4 regions of the Candidatus Accumulibacter phosphatis genome follow, and region 1 is predicted to be linked to each of the others. Evidence: riboswitches for the same ligand, from Rfam matches in the RefSeq annotation. Region 1 holds a riboswitch; each other region holds the start of a gene.
What was found. Region 1 has a riboswitch for cobalamin ahead of cobO (cob(I)yrinic acid a,c-diamide adenosyltransferase). Riboswitches for the same ligand answer to the same signal wherever they lie in the genome.

Region 1 (5,495 bases):
CGCGCCCCATGCCGAGATGACGGGTGCACTGAAAACTCACCTCCGGATGATTGGCGCGAGCGGTCTCCATCGCCGCCGGCAGTTCCATCTTGACGTGACCGGCAGCGTTGAGGATGAACGGAATGACCAGCACCTGGCGCGCTCCCCGGGCGGCGCGCTCGAGCCCTTCGGCAAGCAGCACCTCGGCGTGCTCGATGAAGCAGACCTCGATCCGCCAGTTCGGGTGACGTTCGCGCCACTGCGCGGCAAAATTCTCGATTTCCGCGTTTCCCTCGGGGTGGCGCGAACCATGTGCGGCGAGCAGGAAGGTTGTCGAGTTATCCATGCGAGCTATCCAAGCGAGCTATCCATGCGAGTTTTCCATGCGGGTTTTCCATTTGTCTTACTCCGATGCGCGCCGGAAGCGGTGCGTGAATGTTGCGTCGTAAAGTTTCGATTTCTTCAGATCCGGCCACTCGCGCGCGCCGAGCGCCGGGCTGGCGATGATCATCGCCTGGCTGCTGATCTTGGCCGCGCGGCACTTGTCGCGGATGTCGGCGATACAACCGCGAATGATCTTTTCCTCGCCCGGCCAGCTCGCCTTGTGCACCACCAGCATCGGCGCGTCGTCAGGCCAGCCGGCGGCGCGTAGCGCGCCGACCACGCGCTGCAGCAGCGTGATCGAGAGGTAGACGCACAGCGTGCAGTGATGGCGCGCCAGATCCTCGAGCGACTCGCCTGCCGGCATCGGCGTACGCCCCTCGACACGCGTCAGGATCACCGTCTGCGTGACTTCCGGCAAGGTCAGGCTCTCCACCGCGGCGGCCGCCGAGGCCATGGCCGAGGTGACGCCCGGCACGACGCCGATATCGACACCGGCGGCATCGAGTGGCTGCGCCATCTCGATCAATGCGCCATAGAGCGACGGATCACCGGTCTGCAGGCGCAGGACGACCGCGTTGGTCTGCGCCCTGGCGATCAACCAGGCAATGATCTCCTCGAGCGCCATATCCTTCGAATCGGCAACCTCGCAGCCCGCCGGCGCCCAGCGCATCGCCGCTTCCGAAACCAGCGAACCGGCGAACAGGATCGCCCCGGCGCGCGTGATCAGATCGCGGCCCTTGACCGTGATCAGGTCCGGATCGCCCGGGCCAGCGCCGACGAACCATACCTTGCCGACGCTCATCGGACCGGCGAGCGGTGAATTGATGGGGTTTCGCTACGCATGACGACTGCCTCAGCCTGGAAAGTGGGAAGGGCCCGGTGCAAACAAGTGCGCCACGGCCTCGGGGTTGGACGGGAAATAGAGGTGCAGATACGAAGCGTGCAGACGCCCGTCGCGATAGACGGCTTCGCCACGCCGCCCCGGACGCGCGCCGACGCTGACGGCGATCGGCGCGAGCGGGCACTCCAGCCGCGAGTAGTGGAAGGTGTGCCCACGAACACTGCCTTCCGGCAGCTCGACGCTGTGCAACCCGAGGTTGGCAAGGCGTGCGAGCATCGTCGCCTGCCCCGGCAACAGCCCGACCATCTCGCCACGCCGACCCTCGGCGTCGGTGAGCGACTCGAGCAGATACAGGAGGCCGCCGCACTCCGCGACGATCGGCTTGCCAGCGGCATGGTGCGCGCGCAACGCGGCCTGCATCCCGGTATTGGCGGCGAGTTGGTCGAGGTGCAGTTCCGGATAGCCCCCCGGCAGGTACAGCGCATCCGCCGCGGGCAGCGTCGCGTCGACGAGCGGCGAGAAGAAAGTCAGCTCGGCGCCCAGGGCACGCAGCAGATCGAGATTGGCGCGATACAGGAAGGCAAACGCGGCATCTTGCGCGACGCCGATGCGCACGCCGGCGAGCCAACGCGACGGCGGCTCCGAGACCGCCGCACGGAACGTGACCGGCGCCGGCATCACCTGCTCGACCCCATGGAGCGCGGCGGCGGCGCGGGCGATGCGCGCATCGAGATCGGCGACCTCTGCGGCCTGGACCAGGCCAAGGTGTCGTTCGGGCAGCGCGACGTCGCCGTCGCGCGCCAGCCAGCCGAACGAGCGCAGTCCCGGTGGCAGGCTCTCAGCGAGCATCTCGTAGTGACGCTCGCCGGCGACCCGGTTGGCGAACACGCCGGCGAACGGCAAGCCCGGCCGGTAGGTGGCCAACCCGTGCGCGAGCGCACCGAAGGTCTGCGCCATGGCGCCGCCGTCGATGACGGCGAGGATCGGGATGCCGAACAGCATGGCCAGGTCGGCGCTCGAGCGATCGCCGTCGAAGAGCCCCATGACACCTTCGACGAGGATCAGGTCGGCCTCAGCCGCCGCGTCGTAGAGGAGTTGGCGGCAGTGATCCTCACCGCCCATCCACAGGTCGAGCTGATAGACCGGCGCACCCGACGCCCGCTCGAGGATCATCGGATCGAGGAAGTCGGGGCCGCTCTTGAAGACGCGTACGCGCCGCCCCTGCTGGCGGTGATGATGCGCCAGAGCCGCCGTGACGGTGGTCTTCCCCTGGCCCGAGGCAGGCGCCGAGACGAACATCGCCGGGACGGATCTCACAGATCGACCCCCTTCTGAGCGCGCACGCCGGCGCGGAAAGCGTGCTTGACGTCGCGCAACTCGCTGACCGTATCGGCCGCGTCGCAGAGGGCTTGCGGGGCGCCACGGCCGGTGATCACCACGTGCTGCATCGGCGGGCGGGCCTCGAGGTCGGCAAGAACGGCCGCCAGGTCGAGCCAGCCGCGTTTCAGCACGTAGGTCAGTTCGTCGAGAACGACCAGGCCCAGCGAGGAGTCGCGCAACATCGCGCGCACCACCGTCCAGCCGCGTTGTGCCGTTTCACGGTCGCGCGCGAGGTTCTGCGTTTCCCAGGTGAAGCCCTCGCCGAGCACGTGCCAGACGACCTCGGGCTGGCGGCGGAGGAAGGCCTCTTCGCCGGTGTCCGAGCGCCCCTTGATGAACTGCGCGACGCCGGCCCGCATGCCGTGACCGAGGGCGCGGACGACCATTCCGAAGGCCGAACTCGACTTGCCCTTGCCGTTGCCGGTGAGCACCAGCAGCACACCCTTGTCCTGATCGGCGCGCGCAATCGCGGCGTCGACCACCGCCTTCTTCCGCTGCATGCGGGCGCGGTGGCTCTCGTCGACCTCGTGGACCTCGTCGTCGCTCATGCCGTGAGCCGCTCGCGCGAATGCCGACCGAAAAGGACCGGAAAGCAAGACGAATGCACTTTGTTCCCCTCCCCGCACACCCGCGCGAGTTCGCGTTCAATGATTTCACGGCACATCGAGCAGGGGATGACGGAGAAATGAGGAAGACCCCAGACCACCGAAACATCGCCCGCCGCAATGCCGATTCGCATGTCTCAGGCCGGTCTCCGGGCTCACGAGCGAGGAAGTCTCCCTGAACCTGAGCCTTCCCGTGCACTGGCACAGTGGCTTACTGCAGATCCTTGCTCTCGTTTACCGTTGCGGGGGCAGCGCCGGGATGGTCATGGCCTGCAAGACAGGCCAGATGCACCGGCTTCCCATTTCATCCCTCGGGAAGACACCGTCGGGACACCTGAAGCATGCGCGACTTTTACCCTGCCCAAGGCCGCGCTGTCAAGCTCGCCGGCGCCCTGGCGCGGGCGGCCTGGCCTCGGACAGACGGGAAAAACGCCGAGGAAGTACGCTCCGAGACGAGACGTGCGAAGATGGCGACTGCCGCACCACCGCCCTCACGGCCCCTGGCCGCACCCCATCAACCTACCAACGGAGTCCGAGCATGGCTGACTATGGCGCACAACTTCTCTGGCTGCGCGGCGAGCAGGATTTTCTCGGCAACCGTTACAGCCGCAGGCACATGCTGCGCTTCGACGGCGGTGTGGAGATTGCCGCTTCGTCTTCACCGCACGTCGTACCGGTACCGATGTCCGATCCGGCGGCCGTGGACCCGGAAGAAGCCTTCGTCGCCGCACTGGCGAGTTGCCACCTGCTGTGGTTCCTGTCGATCGCCGCCCGCCGCAAGTTCTGCGTCGATAGCTACGCCGACAGCCCGCTGGGCGTCATGGCCAGGAACAGCGAGGGCAAGCTGGCCATGACCGTCGTCACGCTGCGGCCGCAAGTCGCTTTCTCCGGCAGTCGGCTGCCGACCCCTGCCGAGGTGGTGGAGATGCACCATCAGGCGCACGCGGAGTGCTTCATCGCCAACTCGGTCAAGACCGAAGTCCGCTGCGAGCCCGTTTTCGCTGCCGGCACGGCTGACTCGTCAACGGACGACTGATGCCGGCGTCGACGGCCGGAGCAGCAGGTACCCGCTTACGCTTCCCGGCTGATCAACACCACCACTTCGGCGGCGATTCCCTCGCGACGGCCGACGAAGCCCAACCGTTCGGCGGTTTTCGCCTTGACGTTGACGCCGTCGGCGGGAATCTGCAGGTCGGCGGCGATGTTGGCCACCATCTGCGGCAGATACGGCGACAGTTTGGGCTGCTGGGCAATGATCGTCGCATCGACGTTGCCGACTCGCCAGCCCGCCTGCGCCAGCAGCGCGACCGTCGCGCGCAGGAGTTGGCGGCTGTCGGCGCCGCGATAGCGCTCGTCGGTATCGGGGAAGTGGCGGCCGATGTCGCCGAGGGCGGCGGCGCCGAGCAGCGCATCGGTGAGCGCATGCAGCAGGGCATCGGCGTCCGAATGGCCGAGCAGTCCGGCGTGATGCGGAATGTCGACGCCGCCGAGGATCAGGCGGCGGCCCGGTACTAGTGCGTGAATGTCGCAACCCTGGCCGATGCGGATCATTCGTCTACCCGTACCTTCGCCTGCAGGATCATTTCCGCCAGACGCAGGTCGGCCGGATAAGTCACCTTGAGGTTGCTGGCGTCGGCACGGACCAGCCGCGGCCGCAAACCGGCGGCCTCGATGGCGGACGCTTCGTCGGTACCGCCGGGGTGCTCGGCGAGGGCATGGCTGAGCAGGCCGTAGCGGAACATCTGCGGCGTCTGCGCCTGCCAGAGTCCGTCGCGCGGCTCGGTACGCGCCACGCGCTCCGCGTCGTCGGCACGCTTCAAGGTGTCGGCCACCGGCACGGCGAGCAGGCCGCCGACCGGGTCGTCGGCGAGTTCGTCGCAGAGGGCGGCCAGCATCGCCTGCGACAGGCAGGGGCGCGCCGCGTCATGCACGAGGACCCAGTCGTCGTCATCGGCGGCCGTGGCGGCGGCGCGCAGGCCGTTGGCGACGCTCTCGGCACGGGTCGCGCCGCCACAAAAGACGGTCTCCAGCTTGTAGCCGAGGCTTGTCCAGTCGTGCTGGCGCCACCAGATATCGTCCGCCGCGAGGACGACCCAGACACGCTCAATGCGCTGCTGGCGGCAAAGGGCGGCGAGGCTGTAGTAGATCAGGGGGCGCCCGGCCAATAGCTGGTACTGTTTCGGCGTCTCGCCGCCGAAGCGCGCACCGGTGCCGGCAGCAGGAACGATTGCGTAGTGGCTCACCATGGTCTAATTTTAGGGCATGCTACTCATCAAGGAGCAGGAATATGAGCCACCCGCCACCAC
Region 2 (5,495 bases), 720 kb from region 1:
GGATCGAGGAAGGGCTGCGCGAGCGTGGCTGGTTGTTCTACAACTTCATCGGTGCCGGCGGAGCACGTTTCATGTGCGGCTGGGACACGGCGCCGGAGACCGTCGATCGCCTCGTTGGCGACGTTCGCGAGCTGGCGCGCGAGTCGTGACCAGTCACTGGCAGTTCTGTCCGCGCTGCGGCTCAGCGCTCGTCGAAAGCGAACTGGCCGGCAGACAGCGCTTGCGTTGCGGCGCCGCTTGCGGTTTTGTCCACTGGGACAATCCGGCGCCCGTACTGGCCGCGCTCGTCGAATACGATGGACGGATCGTCCTGGCGCGCAACTACGCCTGGGCGGCGGGGGCTTTCGGCCTGATCACCGGCTTTCTGGAGCGTGACGAGGATCCGGCGGCTGGCGTCGCGCGCGAGGTCCGGGAGGAACTCGGCCTCGATGCCGTCGCCGTGACGCTGATCGGTGTCTATCCGTTCGCCCGCAAGCATGAGGTGATCATTGCCTATCATGTCCTTGCTTGCGGCGAGATCCGCCTCAACGAGGAACTCGCCGAGTTTCGGCTGATCGCGCCGGAAAAGCTCAAAGCCTGGGATTTCGGCACCGGTCTGGCGGTCAGCGACTGGCTGGCTCGCCGCGCTGGGGCGTGACGCTGTCGGCGCGGGCCACTCGCGCAAGCTCGCGGGCGGCGCTCATTGACACGGGAGTGCGCGCCAGCGCCCAGACCTGTCGGGATATTTGACACCCCGACTTGCCTCAGCTCTTTGGGAAGCGGCCAAGACACTGCTAAATAACAACAAGTTTCTTATGGCATGAAAAGTGCTGTGTCGTGGAAGTCGGTGGCCGACCTCGTCTAGGAGTGTCATCTACCCCAGTTCGCCCTGCATGGATATTTCGGGCGGAAGTCGCCGCGAAGTGAGGTTCCCTGTTTCGCCGGCGCTGCTGGGCCTTGGCCTCGCCGGTATCGGTCTCACCCGTCGGCGCAGCCAGACGGCCTGACCGGTCTTGCGCATTCTGAAGTAAAAGGGGAGGAGTGGAGGAGGCGGCACCTTCGGGTGCCGCCTTTTTCTATGGTCGGGCTCCCGCCGCTGACTGGCCGCCTTCCAGCACCGCCAGCAGTTCGGCACAACTGCGCGGTCGCTGCTCCCTCGACAGCAGGCCGCGCGCCGTCAGCCCATGCTGCAGGGGAATGACCGCCGGCAACGGCAGACCCTGCGCCGACAACTCGCCGGCGTACTCCGCGAGATGCACGGCGTCGAGAGAGGCCGTGCAACTGCCGGCGCGCATCAGGTGGATCTGGTCGGCCCAGCGGTACGCGAAGTCGATGTCGTGCGTGGCCAACAGAAGCGTGATGCCGCGCGCGTGCAGTCCATCGAGCACCGCCAGCAGCTCTTCCTGCATGCGGTAGTCGAGGCCGGCCATCGGTTCGTCGAGCACCAGCAGTTCGGGTTCCATGGCCAGTACGCCGGCTATGCAGACGCGCTTCTTCTGGCCAAAGCTCAGGTGGTGTACAGCCTTGTCGGCAAAGGCTGACATGCCAACGGCGTGCAGCGCCGCTGCCACCCGGTCGCGTACCGTCGTGCTGTCCAGGCCAAGGTTGCAGGGACCGAAGGAAACGTCCTCCAGAACGCTGGCGGAAAACAACTGGCGGTCGGGGTTCTGGAAGACCATGCCGACCTTGCTGCGCAAGCGACGCAATCCGCCGCGGCTGTAATCGATGGCCTGCCCGGCGTAGCGGACCGCGCCGGCCTGTGGTCGCAGCAGCCCGTTGGTGTGTTGGAAGACGGTGGTCTTGCCCGAACCGTTGGCGCCGATCAAAGCATTGCGGCTGCCGCGCATGATCGACAGCGAACAGTCGGCGAGCCCGACGCTGCCATCGGGGTAAGAGAAACCGACCTGCTCGAGGGCGAGCAGCGCTTCCGTCGTCCGGCCAGCGATCGCCAACGTCATCGAAGTCCAAGCGCCAAAGCAATCAGGCCGCTGCCGGCCGTGGCTGCAATGCCGACGGCGCGCGCCGTTTGCTCGAAATGCGGCTCCATGAAACGCAGCGGCCCATCGTTGTTGCGTGCCTGTGCGGCGACATGCAGGGCGTGCGCGCGCTCCCAGACCTGCAGCGTGAGATTCGCCGCCAGTCCGCCGAGCGAGCGCATGGCGAGACGTGGCGTCGCATAGCCGAGGCGCGCCGACTGTGCCGTCAGGGTGTCATGAACCGCCTCCGAGAAAACGAACAGCATGCGGTAGCAGAGCACCATGATCTCGAGCAGGGTTTCCGGTGCTTTCAGGCGGCGGAGGAGGGCGACCAGGTCGATCAGCGGTGTCGTCAGGGCCAGGAAGAGCAGGGCGGCCAGCGCCGCGAGCGAACGTGCGCCGACCGCCGCCAGTTTGCCGAGACCGTCCGGCGCGAACTGGAGGCCGATGGCCCCGGTCGCGGCGTTCAGGTCGAGCGAAAAGGCCAGCGAGATACAGCCGAGAGCGAGAAAGGCCAGCGCCGGCAGGGCCACCCGCAGGTAGTGGCCGGGGGAGACGCCGGCGCCGGCGATGGTCGAGAGCGCAACCAGGGCGGCGACGAGGAGGGCTGTTTCCGGCCTGGCCGCGGCAAACGCGGCGACGAAGCCGCACAGCGAGAACAGGCCCTTGGCCGCCGGAGCCGCCTTGCGCCAGCGGTTGGCGTAGGCGCATTGTTCGATCAGCACGCTCTGTCGCCGGCGTCCGCCTCCTGGCGCTTTCCGGCTTCGCGCCGCATCTTCTCGCGGGTCACCGAAACGCCGAGATAATAGCCGATGAAGCCGGCTCCGAGGGCGGCCTGCAAGGCGAACAGGAGCGACGCCACTTCACCGCTGGCGGGTTCCATCAGCGGCTCGAACCACGGCTGGTAGCTGGGGGCGATCTGGCCGATCAGCGCCATGGCCTTGTCGTCGGCGCCGGTGAAGATCTCGATCGGCTTGCCGTCCGCGCCCGCCTCGGGCCTTTGCACCTGACACAGCGGCAGGGCGGTGAGCAGCACGACGGCGACTAGGAGCAAGAGGTTCTGATGGCGTTTCACGCGCGCACCTCGCTGCTGCCGATGACCTTCATGTCCTGCAGTTCGCGCGGGTTGAAACGCGCCAGGGCATTGAAGATGACGACCGTCAACAGACCCTCGCTGATGGCCAGCGGGATCTGGGTGATCGCGAAAATGCCCGCGAACTTGACGAAGGAGGCGGCGAAGCCGCCGACCGGGTCAGGGAAAGCCCAGGCCAGTTGCAGCGAGGTGGTCACGTAGGTCAGCAGGTCGGCCAGACTGGCGGCGAGGAAGACGCTGACGGCAAACGAGCACTTCAGGCCACGCGCCAGGCGGAAGACGGCAGCGGCGGCAAACGGGCCGACGATCGCCATCGAGAACAGGTTGGCGCCGAGAGTGGTGAGTCCGCCATGGGCGAGGAGCAGTGCCTGGAAGAGGAGCACGACGGCACCGATGGGCGCCATGATGACCGGGCCGAAGAGGATCGCGCCGAGCCCGGTGCCGGTCGGGTGCGAGCAACTGCCGGTCACCGAGGGTAGTTTGAGTGCCGATAGAACGAAGGCGAAAGCCGCCGCCACACCGAGCAGCATGCGTTGCTCGGGCTGCTCGTGGACCCTTTGCCTGACGGCGCGCAGGCCGTAGATGACGAAGGGTGCCGACGCCAGCGTCCAGCCGACGGCATGTTCGATGGGCAAGAAGCCTTCCATGATGTGCATGACCATCCTCCTCTGCGCGAAAGGCAGGAAGCACCATCGTGAGGCGAGGATCGGAAGACGGACCGCCTGCAAAGCAACCGCTGCGGCTGATCAACGGAACCGTTCCCGTCACCCCGGGGATTGGCACTGCCTGTGGTTCAGGCCGGTCTTCTGGCTCGCCTTCCTTCTCCTTTGCCGACCTTCCCGCGTCAATCACGCAGTGGCATGAGGCAAACTCGTCGGGCATACAGCAGCGGGGGCTGCGCCGGACTGGCACGATTCGTGGAATCGTACGGTCACCGGCTTCCCGTTTCACCTGCCGCACGGTTGTGCGGCATGGCACCTGAACCAAGCGAAGTATACGTGAAGCGCGTGCCAGGCCCAAGCGTTCGCGCGAATGTTCGCGGATGTCGAGGCGACGCGCGGCGCCGGCGATTCAGCCGGGGAGGGTGCGCAGACTTGGGTATACTGTCGCCCTTGCCGTACCTGACCCCGGCATGGCGCCGCCGCACGTTGGTGATGTATCTGCGGCGGTGGCCTGCCATGCTGATATCGTTCTCGTCACAGGAAACAAAAATGAAGAAGAAAACTGCAGTTCTGTCGATCGTCCTGTTGTCCGCTGCGCTGCTCGCAGCCTGCGGCAAGAAGGAGAATCCTGCTGAAGGCAAAGCGGCGACAGTGCCGGCGCCGGTTGCCGCCATTGTCGTCGGTCTGGACGACAACTTTCCGCCGATGGGCTTCCGCGACGAAAAGAACACGCTCGTCGGCTTCGACATCGATCTGGCCGGCGAGGCCGGCAAGCGGCTCGGCGCTGAAGTGAAGTTCAAGCCGATCGACTGGAATGCCAAGGAAGCCGAGCTGAACAGCAAGCGCGTCGACGTGCTGTGGAACGGTCTGACGATCACCGAGGCGCGCAAGGAGAAGATCCTGTTCACCACGCCCTATCTGGAAAACCGCCAGATCATCGTCGTCACCGACAAGTCGCCGGTCAAGACCAAGGCCGACCTCGCCGGCAAGGTGGTCGGCGTGCAGGACGGCAGCAGCGCCATCGAGGCTGTCGAGAAGGACGCGGCCACGGCCAAGTCACTCAAGGAACTCAAGAAGTTCGGCGACAACGTCACCGCACTGATGGATCTGGGAGCTGGTCGACTCGATGCGCTGGTCGTCGACGAGGTCGTCGGCCGCTACTACACGACCAAGAAGCCCGGTGAGTACCGTGTTCTCGACGAGAACTTCGGCACCGAGGACTACGGCGTCGGCACCCGCAAGGACGACACCGAACTGATGGCGAAACTGCAGAAAACGCTCGACGAGATGAAGAAGGATGGTTCGGCCGCCGCCATTTCGACTAAGTGGTTCGGCAAGGACATCATCAAGAAGTAACGGTGCATGGACTATGTGATCGAGATCATGGCCCCCCTGATCGAGGGTACGGGGGTCACGCTGCAGGTTTTTCTCATCAGCTTCGTCCTCGCCGTACCGCTCGGTCTGGTCCTGGCCCTCGTCAGGATTTCGCGCTTCGTCGTGCTGAGCGGCCTGGTCAATGGCTACATCTGGCTGATGCGTGGCACGCCGCTGATGCTGCAGATGCTGTTCATCTATTTTGCGTTGCCCTTCGTGCCGGTGATCGGCGTCCGCCTGCCGGACTTTCCGGCGGCCATCGTCGCCTTCGTGCTCAACTACGCGGCGTACTTTGCCGAGATCTTTCGCGCCGGCATCCAGTCGATTGATCGGGGCCAGTACGAAGGTGCGCGTGTCCTCGGGCTCAGCTATCCGCAAACGATGCGGCGCATCGTCCTGCCGCAAGTGCTC
Region 3 (5,495 bases), 2.5 Mb from region 1:
GCGCGCCCCTGCGGACCCGCATGCGCACGCGTCGCGGCGATACCGAAGGTGTCTTTCTCGCGCCCGGCGAACGGACCCCGGAAGCTGAAGCCGACGCTGAGCGAGTAGTCGAGGGTGTTGGTCCGGCCGTCGGTGAAACCGTAGCGGACGAAAGCGGCGAGGTCACGGTTCGATTCCGGAACCCGAAACACCGTCTGCTCAGCGAGGAAATAGGCGCCCCAGTGCGTTGCCAACAGCGGTTCGTCGGCGGCATCGACGGCAACGAGTTGCGGGAAGCGCGGCGAGAATCGCCACATGCCCACGGCAAGCTTGCTGATCGGCACGAAATCGTCCTTGGCCTCGGCCGGCGTGCTCTCGCGCAGCAGTCCGGCCTTGGCCGGACTGAAACCGACTTCGCCGATGAGCATGCTGCCGGTACCCTTCGGCCAGCTCACATTGGGGCCGGCGGTGGCTATCCTCTCGCTGGGAATCCCGCGCGAAACCGCCAGCATCGCGTACCAGGCAGGATCGGGATCGACACGCAGGCGTGCCGCATAGGTGCTGGTCGGGTAAATCGACGGACCGGCCAGGCTGCCGAAGTTGGCCACTTCCGCCGCCATCCCGAACGACGGATGCAGGAAGACTCCCGAGGCGTCGGTGACGTAGAACTCGCTGTCGATCGGGTAGAGACCAAGCCGAAGCGATGCCCTGTCGTCAAGGAAGGCTTGCTGCAGCCACGCCTTGAAGACGCCGGTACGGTTGACCGGTGCCTCGAGGTTATCGACGCCCATCAGGCTGCCGACATAGTTGAGATTGACTCTGCCGCCAGTGTTGCTGATCAACTGCAGAAAGGCGGAACCGCCTGTCCAGCCGAAGAGTTTCTCGCCGTCGAATTGCAGGACGAGGTCGGTATGGCCCATGTAGGCCCCGCCGTGCTGCAGGCCGCCGGCATTGTTGCGCAGGTAGTCGGCCGTGTACATGAGGTCGGCCTGGACGCCTGCGTCGTAGAGCCGCTTGCGGGCGCCGCCCCAGTCGCCGGTGAGGGTGCTTTCCTGCCAGTTGGGGGTGTCGTCGGTGGCATCGCTTGCCGCTACTGAATCTCCTTCGGGGGCTTTGCCGGCCGCTATGACTTTGCCAAGGTCGGCGGGATTGTCGGCCGCAGCGCCCAGAGTAGTCAGCGGTTGACCAAGAAAAGAGGCGAGCAGCGCCGCCCCGAGGAGGTTGGTCAGCTTGTTTCTGGCTATCAACATTGTTTATCGCTCCTTCATATTTGTTTTGGCCAGCATGGCCAACAGTTCATGGATCGTTCGCGGCTTGCCCGCATCCGAGACCTGCCCGCGGGCAGCAAGTGCGTGCTGTAGCTCGACGACTCCGGGCTATGGCAGCCCAACTGCCGACAAGGCATTCCCCGCCGTCGGCCAGCTTGGCCGCGTCCAGCGAAGCCACACAATGACCGCCCGTCACCAAGTGAAACCGGTCGGCCCAGCGGTAGGTGAAGTCGATCTCGTGCGTCGCCGGCAGCAGAGCAATGCCCCGGCCATGTAGCTCGCCCAATACCGCCAACAGATCCTCCTGCGCGCTGTGATTCAGGCCGGCCATCGGCTCGTCGAGTACCAGCAACTCGGGGTCCATGGCGAGCACGCCGGCGTCGCTACCCGCAGATAGCGTCCGCTCGGTATTCCGGCACCTGCCAGCGTCACTGCGGCGATCAGTAGAGGGACGACGGTCGTCGCGACGGGTACCCCCGCAGTGAAGGCCGCGCCGAGCCCGCACAGCGCGAAGATTCCCTTGACCACTGGCGAGACCCGCCGCCAGCGATTGGTGTAGGCCGATTGCTCGATCAGTAGGCACCGGCACCTTCGTCCGCCGCCTTCCTGCGCGCGGCATACTTCTCACGGGTAACCGAAACGCCAAAGTAGTAGCCGATGAAGCCCGCCCCCAGAGCAGCCTGCAGAGCAAACAATAGAGAGGCGATCTCCCCGCTAGCGGGTTCCATCAGCGGCTCGAACCATCGCGTGTAGTTCGGACTGATGTCACCGATCAGATCCTTCGCCTTGTCGTCCGCACCGGCGAAAATCTCGACCGCTTTGCCATCTGCAGCCGGTGCCGGCTTCTCCACCAGCCACAGCGGAAAAACGGCGAGCAGCACAACCAGAATCAGAAGGATGAGGTTTTGATGGTGTTTCATGCGTGCGCCTCCCTGCCGCCAAGGAGTTTCAGCTTTTGCAATTCCTGTGGGTTGAAGCGGATCAAGGCGTTGAAAATGACCACCGTCAGCAAGCCCTCGCTGATCGCCAGCGGGATCTGGGTGATCGCAAAAATTCCGGCAAACTTGACAAAAGAGGCGACAAAGCCGCCTTCCAGATCAGGGAAGGCCCAGGCCAGTTGGACCGAGGTGGTCACGTAGGTCAGCAGATCGGCCATGCTGGCGGCGATGAAGACACTGACCGCGAACGACAGCTTCAGGCTGCGCGCCAAGCGAAACAAACCGGCAGCCGCGAATGGTCCGACAATAGCCATCGAGAAGATGTTGGCACCGAGTGTTGTCAGGCCGCCGTGTGCGAGCAACAGCGCCTGGAAGAGCAGCACGACCATGCCAATCGGCGCCATCGCCGCCGGGCCGAAGAGGATGGCGCCAAGCCCGGTGCCGGTGGGATGCGAGCAACTGCCAGTCACAGACGGCAGCTTCAACGCCGAGAGAACGAAAGTAAACGCTGCCGCCACACCGAGCAGCATTCGTTGCTCGGGATTCTCCTGGATGTGTTGTTTGACGGCGTGAATGCCGTAGATGACGAACGGCGCGGATGCCACGGACCAGCCCACAGCATGCTCGATAGGCAAGAAGCCTTCCATGATATGCATGACTCTCTCCCACAGTGAGAAATGACCAGATGCGCCATTTGGGGGAAAAGCAAACAGATCGGAAGACAAGCCGCGCGACGACAACCGACTGACGGCGAATCGACGCAACCTCTCCCTTTACCCCGGGGATTGGCGCTACATTTGATTTGGGCCGGTCTTCTGGCTTGCCTTCAGTCTTCTCCAGCAGCCTTCCCATGCGCGAGCACAGTGGCGTTTTGCGGAGTCGTCAGGCTTACAGCAGCGGGGGCTGCGCCGGACTGTCTGAAGGATCAGAGTCACCGGCTTCCCGTTTCACCCGCCCCACGGTCGTGGAGCAAGGCACCCAAACAGAGTCAACTATACTATACGGTGGGCGTCATCCGGCAACAGGCAGAAACCTCGCTCGCACGGTGCCGCCCCTTTGTTACGGTACCGCGCGGACTGCCTCGGTGTCCCCCGGCCTGCGCAGCATCTTGTTGACTTCGTCGGCGTGCATTTCTTCGTCGACGATCAGGTCCCGCGCGTACTCTTCGAGCAGGATGTTCTTTCCCGCGACGATCTCAAGCAGCCTGTAGTAGGCGGCTCGGGCCAGAGTCTCATGCTCCAGGCTCTCGCGCAGGATATCCCCGGTATCGTGCTGATACGTTTCCAGCAGGGGCCCGATTCCCAAGGACGGATGACCACCCAGCAAGGTCACCAGTTCGCCGGCGCGCCCGGCATGGACCAGACTCTCCTCGGCGTTCTTTTTCATCCAGTCAACGATCGGGATGCGGTTGTAGCCATAAACCATCAGTGCGTAATGCGTGTAACGCACGACACCAGCCAGTTCAAGCTCCATGATCTGATTGAGAACGGCAACTGCTTCGTCACGGTCAAAGTCACTCATCTTGATTCTCCAATAGTTAGCGCTAAACAGAGGTCGTGCCTGCAATTGGTGTGCGCCGTCACCAATCAGGGCTGATTGAGGCCAAGGCTACCCGCCATTGTTTTCGGGAACCCACCACCAAGTTCGAGTCCCGGCCGCGCACGCTCACAGCGCCAGCTGCAAGCGCACCCCGGCGACGGTGGCGTTCGGCAAGTACAGACCCGGGTTCAAGATCCGCTGGACGAGCGGTTGCAGGACCACCCCGGGGGCCAGTTGTGCCCGGTAGGTCATTTCCACGGCCGTTTCCGCGGCCGACGACAGCGGCTCGCCCAGCTCGTCCGATAACTGCGCGCGCCCCTGCGGACCCGCGTGCGCACGCGTCGCGGCGATACCGAAGGTGTCTTTCTCGCGTCCGGCGAACGGACCCCGGAAGCTGAAGCCGACGCTGAGCGAGTAGTCGAGGGTGTTGGTCCGGCCGTCGGTGAAACCGTAGCGGACGAAAGCGGCGAGGTCACGGTTCGATTCCGGAACCCGAAACACCGTCTGCTCAGCGAGGAAATAGGCGCCCCAGTGCGTTGCCAACAGCGGTTCGTCGGCGGCATCGACGGCAACGAGTTGCGGGAAGCGCGGCGAGAATCGCCACATGCCCACGGCAAGCTTGCTGATCGGCACGAAGTCGTCCTTGGCCTCGGCCGGCGTGCTCTCGCGCAGCAGTCCGGCCTTGGCCGGACTGAAACCGACTTCGCCGATGAGCATGCTGCCGGTACCCTTCGGCCAGCTGACATTGGGGCCGGCGGTGGCTATCCGCTCGCTGGGAATCCCGCGCGAAACCGCCAGCATCGCGTACCAGGCAGGATCGGGATCGATACGCAGGCGTGCCGCATAGGTGCTGGTCGGGTAAATCGACGGGCCGGCCAGGCTGCCGAAGTTGGCCACTTCCGCCGCCATCCCGAACGACGGATGCAGGAAGACTCCCGAGGCGTCGGTGACGTAGAACTCGCTGTCGATCGGGTAAAGACCAAGCCGAAGCGATGCCCTGTCGTCAAGGAAGGCTTGCTGCAGCCACGCCTTGAAGACGCCGGTACGGTTGACCGGTGCCTCGAGGTTATCGACGCCCATCAGGCTGCCGACATAGTTGAGATTGACTCTGCCGCCAGTGTTGCTGATCAACTGCAGAAAGGCGGAACCGCCTGTCCAGCCGAAGAGTTTCTCGCCGTCGAACTGCAGGACGAGGTCGGTATGGCCCATGTAGGCCCCGCCGTGCTGCAAGCCACCGGCGTTGTTGCGCAGGTAGTCGGCCGTGTACATGAGGTCGACTTGAACTCCCGAGTCGTAGAGCCGCTTGCGGGCGCCGCCCCAGTCGCCGGTGAGCGTCGTCTCCTGCCAGTTCGGCGTGTCGTCGGTGGCGTCCGCTTCGTCGGTGGCCGCCAGAGCGGCCAGCGGCTGCCCGAAAAAAGATGAGAGCAGCAGCGCGGAAGCGAGGGTCTTGAGTTTGTGCGTCGGTATAGACATGGTTACTGGGCGTTTGTGTTCTTGTTGGTGACGACGACTACCTTGATTGACGTCGGCTTGCTGGCGCATCCGGAGCAGCCGCCACAGCTGCTGCTGCCACTCGCACTGGCCTGTCGACGGGCGGGGTCGGGAGCGGCGTCGGCAAACCCAAAACGCGGGGCCAGGGTCGCCCAACGTTCGGCCAGCGCGACCCGCAGAGCACCCGGCATGAGCCGCCAAGTGGCGTAGGTGGTGGCGCCGAGTACAGCGCCATAGGCTACCAGTTCCTCAAACATGTCAGCCTCCGGTGAGAGCAAGG
Region 4 (5,495 bases), 1.4 Mb from region 1:
GATCAGACCGTAGCCCCCGAGGCGGTCGCGGTTGGCCGGGTCGTCGTAGCGATTGCCCACGAGTTGCCACTCGCCACGCAATTCCCAGTTACCGAACGTTCGCGTGAGGTAGCTGCTCATCTGCTGCTCGGCGCGACGCGCCAGGCGATTGCCGTTGTTTGGCCCATTCTCCTCGTTGCGCGGATCCAGAAAGTCGATGGCGACCCCCAACCCCCAGCCCGACAAACGCCCATCGTAGGTGAGCGTCGCGCCCCGCAACAAGGCCTTACTGACATTCACCGGCGCAAAAGTCGGTGGCCGGAATTCGATCAGGTCGGTGAGATCATTGTTGTAGAAGACGGCCCCAAAGCGATGGCTGGCGTGTTCCCAGTTGACGCCCACCTCGGCGTTCTTCGCTCTCTCCGGCTTCAGATCCGGGTTACCACCCGCGAAAAGGAAACTGGCGGGGAAGTACAGTTCGTTGAATGTCGGGGCGCGGAACGCCGTTCCGTAGGAGACGTGCGCACGCCACTCCGGCGTAAACTGGTAACCGTACGACGCAGAACCGGTGGTTTCACCACCGAACTGTGAGTTGTCGTCACGTCGCAGGTTGAACTGCAGGCGGTGCTGGTCGATGCGGCCGTTCCAGCCAGCCAGCAAGGAACGAATGGTCCGCTCGCTGACCGCATAGTCGGTCGTACCGGACACCTTCTGTTGGGTGTACTCGGCCGCCAGCAGCGCTTCGCCGACCGGCAACTTGATGTCATTCTGCCAGGACGCCTGATCCATGTCGGTGCGGAAGGAGGCACTTCTGACAGCGCCGGCATAGTCCCTGGCATCGTCCGTGCTGCGCCCGACACGCAGCGTGCTGGTCCACGTCGCATTCACGCGGTTGCGCGAACAAAGCGAGTAGGAACTGACGGTCTGGTCGCTGTTGTAGTTCGGCGCCGCACCGAGAGGGCCAAAGTCATTCGCGTCGTACTGGTTGGTACCCTGGCTGGCCAGCAGGTTCGCACCGATTTCCTGGTCCTTGGCCGGGCGAACGGCGAAGCTGGCACTCAAGTTCCTGTTGTAATAGCCATCGCGATCGGGGTTGTAATTGCTGTCCTGCTTGTTGTGAACCGTGCTGAAACCGCGTGTGTCGATGTAGCCGGCCTGCACGCTGTAGGAAACGAGATCCGTACCGCCCGACACGCCGACCGTGCTGTCGCTCGTCTGGTAGGAGCCATAGCCGGTGCTGGCGTTCACACGCGGCGGCCCCTCGCCGCGCCGGGTGAAGATCTGGATCACGCCGCCGATGGCATCGGCACCGTAGAGCGACGACGCCGGGCCGCGCAGGATTTCGATGCGCTCGATCTGGTCGAGCGGGATGCGCGAGAGCGCTGGGCTGCCGGTGGTCGCCGAGCCGACTCGTTGACCATCGATCAGCAGGATCGACTGATTGTTCGCCGCCCCACGAATGAAGACGCCGCTATTGCTCCCCGCACCGCCGTTCGCGATGTATTGAATTCCCGGTTGCCTTGCCAGCAGTTGTGCGAGCGAGGTTTCGCCGGCCTGCTCGATCTCCTCGCGCGTGATGACCGACACGTCACTCATCAACTCGTTGCTGCGTGTTGGCTGGCGAGTCGCGGTGACGACAATGGGATCAAGGGGCAGGTCAGCGGAGCTTGCCGCGGTCGACAAGAATACGGCGACAAGAGTGAGCAGTTTCGCGGCAGAATGTGCGCGCGCCTGGCTTGGATGCATGATGGGTTTCTCCCTGTTGCCGACGAGCGTCCCCGCAGGTCGGCGAGCAAAAATACGGAACTGCACAGGGATACCATCAACAGGCGCGAGCGCGCCGAGCGTTGCGTGTCCGCATCCCCGCGGCACCTCCGTCCATGTGTGCGAAGGCCGGTATCCGGGCTTGCAAGTCTTGACATGTCGCCTTCCCAGGCTTTCGCCCAGTGGCCTATCGACACGCCCACACTCGCTTACCGTTGCGGGGACAGCACAGGCATGATGTTGCATGAACACGCACCTGTTTCCCGTTTAACCGCTGCAGCAAAGCTGCATTGCGGCACCTTGCACGATCTCTCCCGCGACCCGAGGTCCGCGGAAGCGCGGAGTATAACCTCGCTTCGGACCAGACGCCTACGTGATTACGAGACAAAGCGCCGGTGCCGGCACAAACCACCTTGAGAACCGCCTCTTACGCCTTGACCGAACAAGCTTTTTGACTCTATAGTCTGGCCCATGCTTGATGAACTCAATGCGCTCGAGAGCCGGATCACCGAGGTCGTGTCACTTTGCCAGACGTTGCGCGCGGAGAATGACGGACTCCGCGAACGTCTCGCTGCCGCCGAAACCGACAAGAACCGCCTCACCGAGCGCATGGGAGCCGCTTTCGCCCGGCTGGAAGCGCTTGCCCTGCAACTGCCAGAGGCCAAGGCCTGAAGAATCCGCATCTGATGCCCAACGAAGCCAGCTTTCTCGACATCACCCTGCTCGGCAAGGAATACCGTGTTGCCTGCCCACCCGAGGAGCGCGCGGCCTTGCTCAACGCCGCCGCCTACGTCGATGGCAAGATGCGCGACATCGCCGAGAAGACCAGAAGCAATCTATCCGAGCGGATCGCCGTCATGGCCGCCCTGAATATTGCCCACGAGCACCTTCACCGGAATCAGGAAAGCCCCGAGCAGCATCAGAAAATTGAATCTGAAATAGGGCTGGACATCGACGACGTTCGGCGTAGAATTTCTTTCATGGAGGCGGAACTTGTGGCGGTGCTGAAGCCGCAGCAAACCGGGGAGTGACTGGAACGTAAAGTTCCTCCCAGCCTTCGAGAGAGTTCCCTGCGGTGTTTGTTAAGGTCATAGATTCCTTGGACCAATGCTTATTGGCATCGGTCGCCGACCATCGAAACTGCTGTTGTGTGTGCCCCACATGTCGGGCATACCTGATGCGGGAGGAAAGTGACCCAACTGAATCCAGGTTCAGGATGCCGGCCTGACGGCACTCGCGGGGACAAGGAAAAGGGAAGACGCGGAACTTCGGTTCCGCGTTTTTTTTTCGCTATCGTCGGCGTGCCCAGTCATCTGGCCCGCGGCTTCCTGCAGGGAATGCCCGCAGGCTTCCCGGCACCAATCACTGCGCTGACGGCGACCGCTCGCTGCGTGAGCGTCCCCTTCCGGCAGCCCTGACCGGGCCGGTGCATGGCCCCTGCGCCCGCCCGCCGCCAACCGCGGATCGTCGCCCGGCGAATCCCGCTCTCATATTTTTTCCGCTTGATTTGTATCAAGAAAAAGCTTCTGCGAGAGGCTTAGAGTGTCCGTCTGACGCAGGACTGTAACGGTCCGTGCCGGACGGTACCGGCACAGCAACCGGCCGACCTGTGCACAGGAGCGTCGCGAATTCATGAATATCTCCAGCGTACTGGTCAATGCCCGGCCCGAAGCGATTACCCGGGTCAAGGCAAGTCTCTGCGCGCTCGGTGGCGTCGAGGTGCATGTGGCAACCGAATCCGGGCAAATGATCGTGACCATCGAGGCCGACTCGACTCAAGCAGTGACCAAGCTTTTTGCGCAGATCAATGAGCAGCCGGGCGTGCTCTCGGCGTCCATGGTCTACCACCAGTTCGAACCCGATCCTGATGAGGAAGCATGAGATGAAATTGACTTTGACACGTCGTGACTTTATCAAGAGCCATGCGGTGGCTGCCGCCGCCAGTGTCGCCGGCATCAGCCTTCCCGGCTTTGCACAGGCGGCACCGGGAAAGGATGACGGCGTGCGTTGGGACAAGGGCGCCTGCCGTTACTGCGGCACCGGCTGCGGCGTCCTGGTGGGAACGAAGGATGGACGCATCGTAGCCACCCAGGGCGACCCCGACGCCCCGGTCAACAAGGGACTGAACTGCATCAAGGGCTATTTCCTGTCCAAGATTCAGTACGGCAAGGATCGCCTGACGACGCCGCTGCTGCGCATGAAGGATGGCAAGTTCGATAAGAACGGCGAGTTCACCCCGGTTTCCTGGGACCAGGCTTTCGACATCATGGCCGACAAGTGCAAGGCTGCACTCAAGAAGGGTGGTCCGCGCAACATCGCCATGTTCGGTTCCGGGCAGTGGACCATCTGGGAAGGATATGCCGCCGCGAAACTGATGAAGGCCGGTCTGCTGACCAACAACCTTGATCCGAACGCGCGCCACTGCATGGCGTCAGCGGTCGCCGGATTCATGCGCACCTTCGGCATCGACGAACCGATGGGCTGCTACGACGACATCGAGCACGCCGATGCCTTCGTGCTGTGGGGTTCGAACATGGCGGAAATGCATCCGATCCTATGGTCACGCGTCACCGATCGGCGACTCACCGGCAAGGACGTCAAGATCCACGTGCTGTCCACCTTCAGCCACCGCTCGACCGAACTCTCCGACAACGAACTGATCTTCAAGCCGCAGAGTGACTTGGCCATCCTCAACTACATCTGCAATTACATCATCCAGAACAACGCGGTGAATCAGGAATTCGTCGCTCGCAACGTCAACTTCAAGAAGGGCGTTACCGACATCGGTTACGGCCTGCGCGCAAATCATCCACTCGAGAAGGTGGCGATGAACAACGGCTACCCCGGCGAAGACGGCAAGCCAAAAGGCAATCCCGCCGCCGCGAGCCCGATGAGCTTGGACGAGTTCAAGACGTTTGTTGCCGAATACACACTCGACAAGACGCACGCGATCTCGGGGGTACCCAAAGACAAGCTGGAGGCGCTGGCGCAGGCTTACGCCAATCCCAAGACCCGAGTCACTTCCTTCTGGACCATGGGTTTCAACCAGCACACGCGCGGCACCTGGGTCAATAACATGATCTACAACGTGCATCTTCTGGTCGGCAAGATTTCCGAACCCGGCAACAGCCCGTTCTCGCTGACGGGTCAGCCATCCGCCTGCGGTACCGCTCGCGAAGTCGGCACCTTCTCGCACCGCTTGCCGGCCGACATGGTGGTGACCAATCCAAAACATCGGGAAGCCAGCGAGAAACTCTGGAAACTGCCACCCGGCACGATCCCGGACTGGATCGGCGCGCACGCAGTCGCGCAAAGCCGCCTGCTCAAGGACGGCAAGATCAACTTCTACTGGACGACGACAACCAACAACATGCAGGCCGGGCCGAACGTCAACGACGAAATCTTTCCTGGCTGGCGCAATCCTGACAACTTTATCGTCGTATCCGACGCCTACCCGACCGTCTCGGCAATGTCGGCCGATCTGGTTCTGCCGGCCGCGATGTGGATGGAAAAGGAAGGAGCGTTCGGCAACGCCGAGCGGCGCACGCAATTCTGGCGTCAACAGGTCAAGGCGCCTGGTCAGGCGAGATCGGACCTGTGGCAGTACATCGAGTTCTCGAAGCGCTTCAAGACCGACGAAGTGTGGCCGGCGGCGCTGCTGGACAAGAATCCGGAGTACAAGGGCAAGACACTGTACGACGTGCTCTACGCCAATGGCCAGGTCAACAAGTTCCCGCTCAGCCAGACCTACA

Region 2: it holds a riboswitch for cobalamin, as region 1 does, so the genes downstream of both, CAP2UW1_RS10205 (energy-coupling factor ABC transporter permease) here and cobO (cob(I)yrinic acid a,c-diamide adenosyltransferase) in region 1, are expected to answer to the same signal.
Region 3: it holds a riboswitch for cobalamin, as region 1 does, so the genes downstream of both, CAP2UW1_RS02095 (energy-coupling factor ABC transporter permease) here and cobO (cob(I)yrinic acid a,c-diamide adenosyltransferase) in region 1, are expected to answer to the same signal.
Region 4: it holds a riboswitch for cobalamin, as region 1 does, so the genes downstream of both, CAP2UW1_RS19360 (TonB-dependent receptor domain-containing protein) here and cobO (cob(I)yrinic acid a,c-diamide adenosyltransferase) in region 1, are expected to answer to the same signal.

Annotation. Positions count from the first base shown of each region.
Region 1 is NC_013194.1:3,019,773-3,025,267, forward strand. Features, by position in the region: gene CAP2UW1_RS13050 (sirohydrochlorin chelatase) at 1-325, opposite strand, end outside; gene cobM (precorrin-4 C(11)-methyltransferase) at 383-1,165, opposite strand; gene CAP2UW1_RS13060 (cobyrinate a,c-diamide synthase) at 1,217-2,503, opposite strand; gene cobO (cob(I)yrinic acid a,c-diamide adenosyltransferase) at 2,518-3,132, opposite strand; cobalamin riboswitch at 3,313-3,542, opposite strand; gene CAP2UW1_RS13070 (OsmC family protein) at 3,728-4,225, shown strand; gene ispF (2-C-methyl-D-erythritol 2,4-cyclodiphosphate synthase) at 4,261-4,740, opposite strand; gene ispD (2-C-methyl-D-erythritol 4-phosphate cytidylyltransferase) at 4,737-5,435, opposite strand; gene amrB (AmmeMemoRadiSam system protein B) at 5,477-5,495, shown strand, end outside.
Region 2 is NC_013194.1:2,304,610-2,310,104, forward strand. Features, by position in the region: gene CAP2UW1_RS10180 (threonine aldolase family protein) at 1-149, shown strand, start outside; gene CAP2UW1_RS10185 (NUDIX domain-containing protein) at 146-637, shown strand; gene CAP2UW1_RS10190 (energy-coupling factor ABC transporter ATP-binding protein) at 1,056-1,937, opposite strand; gene cbiQ (cobalt ECF transporter T component CbiQ) at 1,934-2,680, opposite strand; gene CAP2UW1_RS10200 (energy-coupling factor ABC transporter substrate-binding protein) at 2,674-3,030, opposite strand; gene CAP2UW1_RS10205 (energy-coupling factor ABC transporter permease) at 3,027-3,704, opposite strand; cobalamin riboswitch at 3,828-4,045, opposite strand; gene CAP2UW1_RS10210 (amino acid ABC transporter substrate-binding protein) at 4,260-5,066, shown strand; gene CAP2UW1_RS10215 (amino acid ABC transporter permease) at 5,073-5,495, shown strand, end outside.
Region 3 is NC_013194.1:485,805-491,299, forward strand. Features, by position in the region: gene CAP2UW1_RS02080 (carbohydrate porin) at 1-1,229, opposite strand, end outside; gene CAP2UW1_RS02085 (hypothetical protein) at 1,276-1,611, opposite strand; gene CAP2UW1_RS02090 (energy-coupling factor ABC transporter substrate-binding protein) at 1,820-2,167, opposite strand; gene CAP2UW1_RS02095 (energy-coupling factor ABC transporter permease) at 2,164-2,841, opposite strand; cobalamin riboswitch at 2,974-3,182, opposite strand; gene CAP2UW1_RS02100 (ferritin-like domain-containing protein) at 3,245-3,706, opposite strand; gene CAP2UW1_RS02105 (carbohydrate porin) at 3,851-5,197, opposite strand; gene CAP2UW1_RS02110 (hypothetical protein) at 5,200-5,472, opposite strand; gene feoB (ferrous iron transporter B) at 5,474-5,495, opposite strand, start outside.
Region 4 is NC_013194.1:4,463,603-4,469,097, forward strand. Features, by position in the region: gene CAP2UW1_RS19360 (TonB-dependent receptor domain-containing protein) at 1-1,725, opposite strand, end outside; cobalamin riboswitch at 1,854-2,058, opposite strand; gene CAP2UW1_RS19365 (hypothetical protein) at 2,215-2,415, shown strand; gene CAP2UW1_RS19370 (cell division protein ZapA) at 2,430-2,774, shown strand; RNA gene ssrS (6S RNA) at 2,808-2,990, shown strand; gene CAP2UW1_RS19375 (chaperone NapD) at 3,376-3,624, shown strand; gene napA (nitrate reductase catalytic subunit NapA) at 3,626-5,495, shown strand, end outside.